Regions from separate parts of the Candidatus Pelagibacter sp. PS_41 genome, predicted to be linked through region 3. Evidence: riboswitches for the same ligand, from Rfam matches in the RefSeq annotation. Region 3 holds a riboswitch; each other region holds the start of a gene.
The links. Region 3 has a riboswitch for S-adenosylmethionine ahead of AC5SL8_RS03780 (OsmC family protein). Riboswitches for the same ligand answer to the same signal wherever they lie in the genome.

Region 1 (3,281 bases), 120 kb from region 3:
TTATGTTTTAATAAACTATTAGATATAGATTGTGCCTCACCATTTGGTAATGCAGTAAATACCAAGTCTATTTCTTTTAAAAATGATTTATTAAATTTAGTAATCTTTGGTAAATTTTTTGATTTTAATGATTTTTCATAACTAGCAATTTTCTTACCAACAGATGAGCTACCACATAAATATTTTATATTAATATTTTTGTGCTTAACTAATAACTTTATTAATTGAACACCAATATAACCAGTAGAACCAGCAACTAAAACATTAAGCTTAGGCATTGTTTATTATAACTATTTTGAAATAAAAAAGAATTATCTTTTCGAGAATTGGAAGCTTCTTCTAGCTTTTTTACGACCAGGTTTTTTTCTTTCAACAGATCTTGAGTCTCTGGTGTTAAGTTTCTCTGTTTTTAGTGTACTTCTTAGTTCTGAGTCAAATAATATTAAGGCTTTTGCAATACCGTGAACCATTGCTCCTGCCTGTCCTGTGTGACCGCCTCCAGCAACACTACATCTAACATCATATGCTGTTGCTTGATTAATGATTTCAAAAGGTCTTGTGATTTGCATTTTATGACTACCACTAGTGAAGTATTCATCCATTGTTCGACCATTAACATAAATTTTACCAGTCCCTTTTTTTAACCAAATTTTAGCAATTGATTTTTTTCTTCTGCCAGTAGCATATTTACTATCTTTAAAATCTAACTTGATCTTAGGTTTTTTTGATATTGTTTGTGCTGTTTGTTCCATATTAATTTCTAATTAAATTTTTACTATTTAATTTTCCTAAATCTAAAAGTTTGGGATTTTGAGCTGCATGAGGATGCTCTTCACCAGCATAAATTTTAACTTTAGTTAATTGCTTTCTACCAAGAACACCTCCTGGTAACATTCTTTTAACCGCTAATTTTAAAGTCTCTCCTGGTTTATTCTTTTCTAATAGTTTTTCAGGAGTTATTTCTTTAATTCCACCTGGGTGGCCCGTATGTCTATAGTATTTTTTGTCTTTAAATTTTTTTCCAGTAAATTTTGCATGTTCTATATTTTTAACAACTACAAAGTCTCCATCATCCATGTGAGGTGTGTAAGTAGTTTTGTTTTTTCCCCTAACAATCATTGCTATTATAGATGCTAATCTTCCAACAACTGCTCCTTTAGCATCAATTTCAAACCAATTACTTGTTAATTCGCTACTTTTTAAAAATTTAGTCATGGTGCGAGGATTAATACTATTAATAATTATAAAGTCAATTTTATATTTCTCTTGCAATATAGCCATTTAATGGTAACTTTTATTTGCCGATTTGTTCCTATTGCAGGCTAATAATTGCTAAAAAGGATTTTTTACGCACATTTTCGGTAGGCGCATTTGAACTGTATTGTACGCCTTGCATAAAGCAAAAGTACTAAAAAAGGAGTATTAAGATGAGTACAAAAAGACAAAACCCAGAAACTATAGCATTGCACGGTGGTGATTATAGAAGTGACCCAACTACAAAAGCTGTAGCTGTCCCAATTTATAGAACAACTTCATATCTATTTGATAGCACTGAGCATGCAGCCAATTTATTTGGTCTAAAAGAGTTTGGAAATATCTACACAAGAATTATGAATCCAACAAATGATGTTCTTGAAAAAAGACTTGCTGCCTTAGATGGTGGATTAGCAAGTTTAACTGTTTCTTCGGGTCAAACAGCTTCAACATTTGCTATTTTGAATGTTGCTCAAGCTGGCGATAATATTGTTAGTTCTACAGATCTTTATGGTGGAACTGTTTCATTGTTTACTCATACATTGAGCAAGCTTGGTATTGAAGTTAGATATGCAGATCCAGCAGATCCTAAAAACTTTGAAAAAGCAATAGATGGTAAAACTAGAGCTTTTTATGGGGAAACATTACCCAATCCATATTTAAGAGTATTTCCTATTAAAGAAGTTTCTGATATTGGAAAAAAATATAATATACCATTAATAGTTGATAACACGGCCGCTCCTATCATCTGTAAGCCAATAGAACATGGTGCAGCTGTAGTAGTTTATTCACTTACAAAATATATAGGTGGACATGGTACAGTTGTAGGTGGAGCACTAATTGATGGTGGAAATTTTGATTGGACAGCTAATCCAAAAAGACAACCACTGTTTAATGAACCTGATGCAAGCTATGGTGGCGTAGTTTGGGGTAAGGCAGTTCCTGAATTAACTGGTGCCAATGTATCCTTTGCTGTTAGAGCAAGAGTTACTCTTTTGAGAGATCTTGGAGCTGCATTAGCGCCTGATAATGCTTTTGGAATAATTCAAGGACTTGAAACAGTAGCCTTGAGGATGAAACAACATTGCTCTAATGCTGAAAAAACAGTGGGTCACTTATCTAAACATAAAAAAGTTGCTAGAGTGATTTACCCAACCAAATATGAAGGAGATATTGGTAAAAGAGCAAAAAAATATCTTAATGGGGGAAATGGTGCTTTAATAGGAATAGAACTAAAAGGTGGTATTGAGTCTGGTAAGAAATTTATAGAAGCTTTAAAGATGTTTTATCATGTGGCAAATATAGGAGATGCTAGAAGCTTAGCTATACATCCAGCAACAACAACTCATAGCCAACTCACAGAGCAAGAATTAAGTGCTGCAGGAGTTACGCCTGGATATATAAGACTGTGTATAGGATTAGAACATATTGACGATATAATAGATGATCTTGATCAAGCACTTAACGCTTCATAACAATTCTTTATCGTTTTAAAAAACCTCTTGAGTTTTTATAAATGAGTAAAATATAGGTTGTTAATACAAAAATAGAACCTAACTGGTGTAGTGATGCATACTTTATTTCTACACCAGATATTAATGTAATAATTCCTAATAATATTTGAATAAGTAAAGCTGTATCAAAAAGAATTATATTTTTTATGGCAACTCCTTCTTTAATAAATAAATAGTTAATAATCATAACAAGGATCAGAAGCAGATAGGCAGTTGATCTATGTAAAAATTGAATAATAGAAGTATTATAAAATGACTCAGAGGTAAAAAAATCTAATAATAAAACATCATTTGGAAAAAATGTACCATTCATATCTGGCCAAGTATTATAAATTAAACCTCCATCTAAACCTGACAGAAAAGCTCCCAATATAATTTGAATAATAATTAATAAAAAAATAAATAACAAAAAGGATTGTGGAATTTTATAATCTAATTTTTTAATATCAAAAAAATCTAAAATATACCAAAAAATTAAACATAAGATAAAAAGTGCAAGTGATAAATGAATTG
Region 2 (3,281 bases), 330 kb from region 3:
AAGAGTTTTTTTTGGATCTATTCCAGTATTATTATTATGTTTTTACAAAAAAATAAGAGTGGAGGCATTCTCTAAAGATTGGTATTGGTTTGCTATAATAGGTTTTGTAAATTTAGTTTTACCTTTTTTTCTAATAGCTTACGGTGTTAAATCAGTGCAAAGTAACTTGGCTGCAATATTAATGTCTACAACACCATTAAGCTCAACAATATTGGGTCACTTTTATACAAAAAATGAAAAGTTTAATTTAGTTAAAACTTTTGGAATACTAATTGGCTTTTCAGGAATTATTTATTTATTTTCAGATAATCTATTGATAAATGATAGTAATTTTATTTCTGCGTTATTAATATTACTTGGGTCAACCTGTTATGTTATTGGGGGAGTTTTAACTCTTAAAATTAGTAAGAAAAAGAATGAAAATGTAACATGCTCTATATTAATTTGGGCTGTCCTAATCTTAATACCATTTGTTTATTTTATTGAAAAACCATGGAACTCGGTTCCAAGCATTGAATCTACAATATCAGTAGTTTATCTAGGAATGATTTCAACAGGTGTTGCTTGGTTACTAAGATTTAAAATTCTAAAAGATAATGGTCTTATATTTCAGTCACAAGTTTCTTACTTAATTCCAATATTTGGCACTATATTAAGTTATATTTTCCTAAAAGAAATAATAACACCTAAAGTTTTATTATCTTTATTAGCAGTTGTTGTTGGAATTTATTTTGTAAAAAAATCAGATCAAAAAAAAACTACTTAAATTGAACCATTTCCTTAATATGAGAAGGCCTTGTTTCACAACATCCACCTAAAATAGTTGCACCAGCATTTTTAAACTTTTTAACAAAATTTGCCATCAATTCAGGTGTTAAATCTTTTCTTTGACCTAAAAACTCATTAGGATTCCCTGTTTTACTTTTATTATAGGAATTAGTATATCCATTTTTGGGCTTGGTCGTTTCAAATGCATTAAGCTTAAATCCAAAAGGAATACCTAAATTTTTAACCTCTTCCAAATTTATAGAAAAATTTTCAGGTGAAATACAAGATAAGATTAATCCAAGTAAATTCTTGTGGTCAATATTATTTACAATATTAGATATTTTTTCACCACTTGGAAGATTAATACCCTCAGATATGTGCGCACCTATCAGATAAGGTTTTTTGAAATCCTGGATTGCTTCAATTGCTAGTCTGAATTCTTTAACACTTGATAAAACATCTAAATAAAAAAAGTCAACATATGGATCAAGTAATTTTGCTTGATCATAAAAATTTTGTTTAATTTCTTCATCTGCTCTCGTGTCTTCTTCGTAAGTTAAATATTGAGGTGGAAGACCCCCAGCTATCAAAATATGTGGAAATTGTTTTTTAGCTTTTTGAGCTATCTCCCCAGCTTTTTTATTTAGGTATTCAAATTTATCCTCAACTTTATTGTCACGTAACCTAACTCTTCTAGTTGTAAAAGTTGTGGTAACAATAACTTCAGCTCCAGCTTTAATAAAATCCAAATGAGTATCTAATAATAGCTGATGATATTCTTCTTTAAGCAATGCGTTAGCACTCCACAATGTTCCATTAGGTTTCATACCACGAGCTAATAATTCTTGCCCCATACCACCATCTAAAATTCGTGTTGTTTTAAAAAAATTAATATCCATTCTTACTCCTTACTTTTTTAGTGCTTTTGCTTTATGCCAGGTGCACAATATAGTCCAACTACCTTTACCAATTATATAATGATTTCCTTTTTAGCAGTTAATACCTGCAATATGGATCAAATCGGTTAATGTGTTTATATATCAAATAGACTGATTAGTAAATCACTTCTTAAATAATATTTTAGCATTAAATGAGAAGGATCTTCTCTCACCATCAACATTAAATGGGTAAGCTGTGTGCATTAAATAATTTGGAAAAATCAATAAATCACCTAATTTAGGGTTTAAATTGTAGATGCTTTTACTTAAAAAATTTTTTTGACCATTGATAAAATCAATAGTTCCATTAGTTTTAATCTTTTTATTCTTAAGAAGTTTATTTTGATTCATATCTTTTGGGATTTTAAGATACCCAACCCCTGATAGTTGTCCTTCATGATAATGAATTGGGTTATACTCATTTTTTAATTGTCTTACTACCCATAGGTTGATTATCTTAATTTCTTTAATTTTTTTAACTCCTGACTTATCAAGATAAACTTTGATATTTTTTATTATCTCTTTAGACAAACTTTTATTAACTATTGTTTTAGGTATTTTGATTTCATTCTTAATTTGACTTGCTAGCTTAGAACTATAATCATCTTTTATAGATGATTGGGTCTTATCAACGTGATTATTTAATATGTTAATAATTTTTTTAGATAACTTTGTTTTTCCAATAGTTGGTCCAAAAGCTCTAAATGTTTTCATATTTTATCTATAATAATTTAATACTTCCGTTATGCAAACAACTTCAATCCTATTCGAATAGCGACAAATATGACAAGTGCTGATGTCACTAAAGCCAACATTTTTGCAGGAAAAATTTTAAGATTTAAATAGTTTCCTATTTGACCGCCTATTAAAACAAACAGAAATAAAGGCCAATAATCATAAATTCCATTTATTGTCGATGACTTTGTAAATTGACCAGCAAGACCTGACAGAGAATTAATCAGTATGAATAATGATGCGGCAGTTGCAATATTTTTTACTTTATCTGCTCTAATCAATAACAATATGGGGCTTAAGAAAATTCCACCACCAATCCCAACTACACCAGACACAAATCCAATAGATGCGCCTATTAATAAGGATAACATTTTTGGTATTTTTTTATAAACTTCAATCTTTTGATCAAAAGATTTAAATTTCACAAGAAGTAGAGCTCCTGCTAGTGTTAAGACTACAAAAAGTAAAATTTCAAAAATTTCTTTATTTATTGATAAAGAGCCACCTATGAATGCAAGTGGGACAGATGATATTAAAAATGGGGCAAGGATCTTAAGATTGATATTTCCAGCTTTAATATAATTAATACAATTTCCTGATACGACAATAATATTACAAAAGAGGGCAATTACAGGAAAGATTAAGTAGGGAACATCCCAAATTAACAGAAGAGCTAAATACGTAGAACCACCTCCAAATCCAACACTAGAGTATAAAGTTGCTGTTAGAAGAAATAAAAATGATAATATAATCATAATAATTATTTTAAATTTATGATTGTAAATATAGCACTTTTAACTGTTACGGACACCAGAACTTTTGAGAACGATAAGTCAGGTG
Region 3 (3,281 bases):
AGGCTTATAATTAACACAAGTATAACGCTTAATGAGTTATATGAATTTACTGATAAAAGTATTTAAAAGATTCTCTGTTACAAAAATTCTTAACTAATCTTACTATTTCATTAAGTAACAATCGTCCTAGATATAGACACCCGATTTAGGACTTGTTAAGGTCTGATTATGAAAGGTTATAGATTTATTACAAGTGACGACACTTCAGAATTTTGCCATCGTGTCACGGAGGCCATATCCAATGGATGGAAATTGTATGGTGAACCCAAAATGACCTTTGATAAAAAAAGAGGGGTCATGCGTTGTGCTCAAGCAGTTATAAAAAATTCACCTCAGAAAAAGTATTCCAAAAAGATGAAGTTATCATCGATATAAATGGCAGATCAGATAATACCCTTTGTTTATATGCTAGGGATACTCTTATTAGTACTCCCAGCTTTTCTACAATCTAATTCTAAATTAAAGCAGTTTTTAACTAATCTTACTATTTGGATTGTCATTATCCTTCTAATTCTAACCATCATCTATTTCATTTGACATTTTGAGAGAAAGTTGATTATATGTAATTGCGCTGAGTTAAGTTAAATTGCAGAGCGCGTTATAAATCCTGCTAAAGCGACGCTTCAACCACCGCTTTAGACAGGTGGTTTTTTTTTATCTTTCATAAAATTAAGCCGGGCAGTTGAACCATATTGTGCGCCCTGCATTTGCTTAAGCACTAAAAAGGAGAAAAGAGGCCTATGAATATAACCTCTTATTATTTTGTGACCTTTTTTCTCCAAAACAAGAGGAAAAAAAATGAGCACAAATAAATTAAAAGAAAGATTAGATAAAGGACCGGTTATATGCGCAGAAGGTTTTTTATTTGAGATAGAAAGACGTGGCTACATGTCATCAGGGGAATTTGTTCCAATGGTGTCATTAGATCATCCTGAAGTTTTAGAGAACTTACATAGAGAATTTCAACACGCAGGATCTGATGTAGTTGAGGCCTTTACTTATAATGGACACAGAGAAAAAATGCGTGTTATTGGTAAGGAAGAACTTCTTGAACCACTAAATCGTTCAGCATTAAAAATTGCTAAAAAAGTAGCACTAGATACTCCTAAAGGATCAAAACCAAATTTGATGGCAGGTAATATTTCAAATTCAAATATCTGGAAACATAATGATCCACAATCTCAAAAAGAAGTTGAAGGAATGTTTGCAGAGATGATTGGTTGGGCCGTTGAAGAAGGTGCTGATATGTTAATTGGTGAAACTTTTTATTATGCTGAAGAAGCTTTTAAAGCTTTAGAGATAATGAAAAAAACAGGTTTACCAACTGTATTAACCATATCTCCAATGGGTGAAAATAAAATGAGAGATGGAAAATCAGTTGTTGATACCTGTAAAGAGCTAGAGCAATTAGGGGCCGATGTTGTAGGTTTAAATTGTTTTAGAGGACCTGCTACTATGTTTCCTTTTTTAAAAGAAATTAGAAAAGCAGTTAAATGTCATGTTGGAGCATTACCTATTCCTTATAGAACCAGTGAAGATTACCCAACATTTTTTAATCTACCAGATCGAAGTAATTGTGCATGTCCATCACCTCATGGAAGAACGTTTCCAACAGCATTGGACCCACACTTTTGTAATAGATATGAAATAGGAAAATTTGCAAAAGATGCTTATGAGCTAGGTATTAATTACCTTGGAGTATGCTGTGGAGCAAACCCAATGTTGATTAGGGAAGTTGCTGAGTCAATTGGTTTAACTGTTCCAGCAAGTAAATATCGAGAGAACATGGAAAATCATTTTATGTATGGAAAAAATAAAAGAATTCCAAAACATATGACTGAATATGGAGACAAAGCGTAAATAAATTAAGAAGGGCATTTAACTAAATTGTGCGCCTGACATATGTCGAAGCACTAAAACAGGAGAAAAAAATGAGTAACAATCTAAAAGAAACAATCAGTAATCTACAGAAGGATTTTACAGCCAACCCAAAAAATGCTGTGGTCCAATATGAAAGCAACTCAATTCTTAAAGAAGGACTTCAATCTGTAGTCACTCTTAGAGAGCATAAATTAGTTGTTGATGAACCCAAAAGTTTTGGTGGTAAAGATGAGGGACCCAGCCCAGTAGAGTTAATATTAGCAGCGTTAGCAACGTGTCAGGAGATAACTTATAAAGCATTTGCTACAGCAGCGGGTATTAATATTGAGAGTGTTAGTGTTAAATTAAAAGGTGAATTAGATCTTCAGGGTTTTTTAGCTTTAAATAAAAACACTAGACCTGGCTTTCAATCCATCTCTGGAACTGTTGACATTAAATCTTCATCACCAAAAGCAGAAATAGATAAATTGATTGATACGGTAAATACACATTGCCCGGTATTAGATATTTTATCAAAAGGAGTTCCTATTAAATTGTTTCAAAAGGTTTCTTCAAGTTCTAATAATAAAGAGCACATAGAGCAAAGAGCAAGTGCTGCTTAACTAATCTAACTCAAGCTCTATGAAAAATAGGGCTTGAGTCTTTTAAGTTCATTTCAAATCCTAAAAAATTAGAAGTTTGACTAGAATTAAGTATTAATTGCGTGCTAGGGTCTTGTTAATGAAAAATATTTATCATTCCGATATTTATCAATTTAACACCCCAGTTAATAGTTACTGGGAAGATCAATCAAATGAAAATTTAAATCTAGAAAAACTTAATAAAGATATCAGCTCAGAAATTGTTGTAATAGGTGGAGGGTACACTGGTTTATCCTGTGCAATTAATTTAATAGAAAATCATAATTTAGATGTCATTTTAGTTGAAGCTGGAAAAATAGGTTGGGGGGCTTCATCTCGTAATGCAGGTTTTTGTTGTCTGCCACCAAGTAAGATGTCTTTTAAAAAGATGCAATCTATTTACGGCAATGATGAAACTAAAAAGTTCTTTAAAAACTCTGTTGAAGGCTCAAATTATACAAAAGATATTATACAAGAATATAATATTGATTGTGATGTAACGGGGGATAGTAATTACGTAGTCGCCCATCATCCAAATAAGTTTAAAGATATTAAAGAACAAGCTTCAGCTTATAGAGAAGAGTTTGGTATTGAAACTGAAATTTATTCAAAAGAAGAATTTGATAAAATTGGCCATGGGGGCACAGAGCAATTTGGAGCTTTTTCTTATAAACCTGGTTTTGCAATCAATCCTCTTAAGTTTGTTAATGGCATTGCAAAATACGCTTTATCTAAACAATTAAAAATCTTCGAGCACACTAAAGTTGATAAAATTGATAA

Region 1: it holds a riboswitch for S-adenosylmethionine, as region 3 does, so the genes downstream of both, AC5SL8_RS03035 (O-acetylhomoserine aminocarboxypropyltransferase/cysteine synthase family protein) here and AC5SL8_RS03780 (OsmC family protein) in region 3, are expected to answer to the same signal.
Region 2: it holds a riboswitch for S-adenosylmethionine, as region 3 does, so the genes downstream of both, AC5SL8_RS01835 (homocysteine S-methyltransferase family protein) here and AC5SL8_RS03780 (OsmC family protein) in region 3, are expected to answer to the same signal.

Annotation. Positions count from the first base shown of each region.
Region 1 covers NZ_CM182062.1:557,733-561,013, forward strand. The annotation lists gene argC (N-acetyl-gamma-glutamyl-phosphate reductase) at 1-278, opposite strand, end outside; gene rpsI (30S ribosomal protein S9) at 312-752, opposite strand; gene rplM (50S ribosomal protein L13) at 754-1,215, opposite strand; SAM riboswitch class V at 1,355-1,423, shown strand; gene AC5SL8_RS03035 (O-acetylhomoserine aminocarboxypropyltransferase/cysteine synthase family protein) at 1,428-2,729, shown strand; gene AC5SL8_RS03040 (COX15/CtaA family protein) at 2,737-3,281, opposite strand, start outside.
Region 2 covers NZ_CM182062.1:347,465-350,745, forward strand. The annotation lists gene AC5SL8_RS01830 (DMT family transporter) at 1-766, shown strand, start outside; gene AC5SL8_RS01835 (homocysteine S-methyltransferase family protein) at 759-1,667, opposite strand; SAM riboswitch class V at 1,677-1,740, opposite strand; gene AC5SL8_RS01840 (2OG-Fe(II) oxygenase family protein) at 1,830-2,420, opposite strand; gene AC5SL8_RS01845 (sulfite exporter TauE/SafE family protein) at 2,450-3,196, opposite strand; gene moaB (molybdenum cofactor biosynthesis protein B) at 3,215-3,281, shown strand, end outside.
Region 3 covers NZ_CM182062.1:680,226-683,506, reverse strand. The annotation lists gene AC5SL8_RS03790 (DUF1737 domain-containing protein) at 169-375, shown strand; SAM riboswitch class V at 668-732, shown strand; gene AC5SL8_RS03785 (homocysteine S-methyltransferase family protein) at 799-1,860, shown strand; SAM riboswitch class V at 1,864-1,928, shown strand; gene AC5SL8_RS03780 (OsmC family protein) at 1,932-2,483, shown strand; gene AC5SL8_RS03775 (NAD(P)/FAD-dependent oxidoreductase) at 2,602-3,281, shown strand, end outside.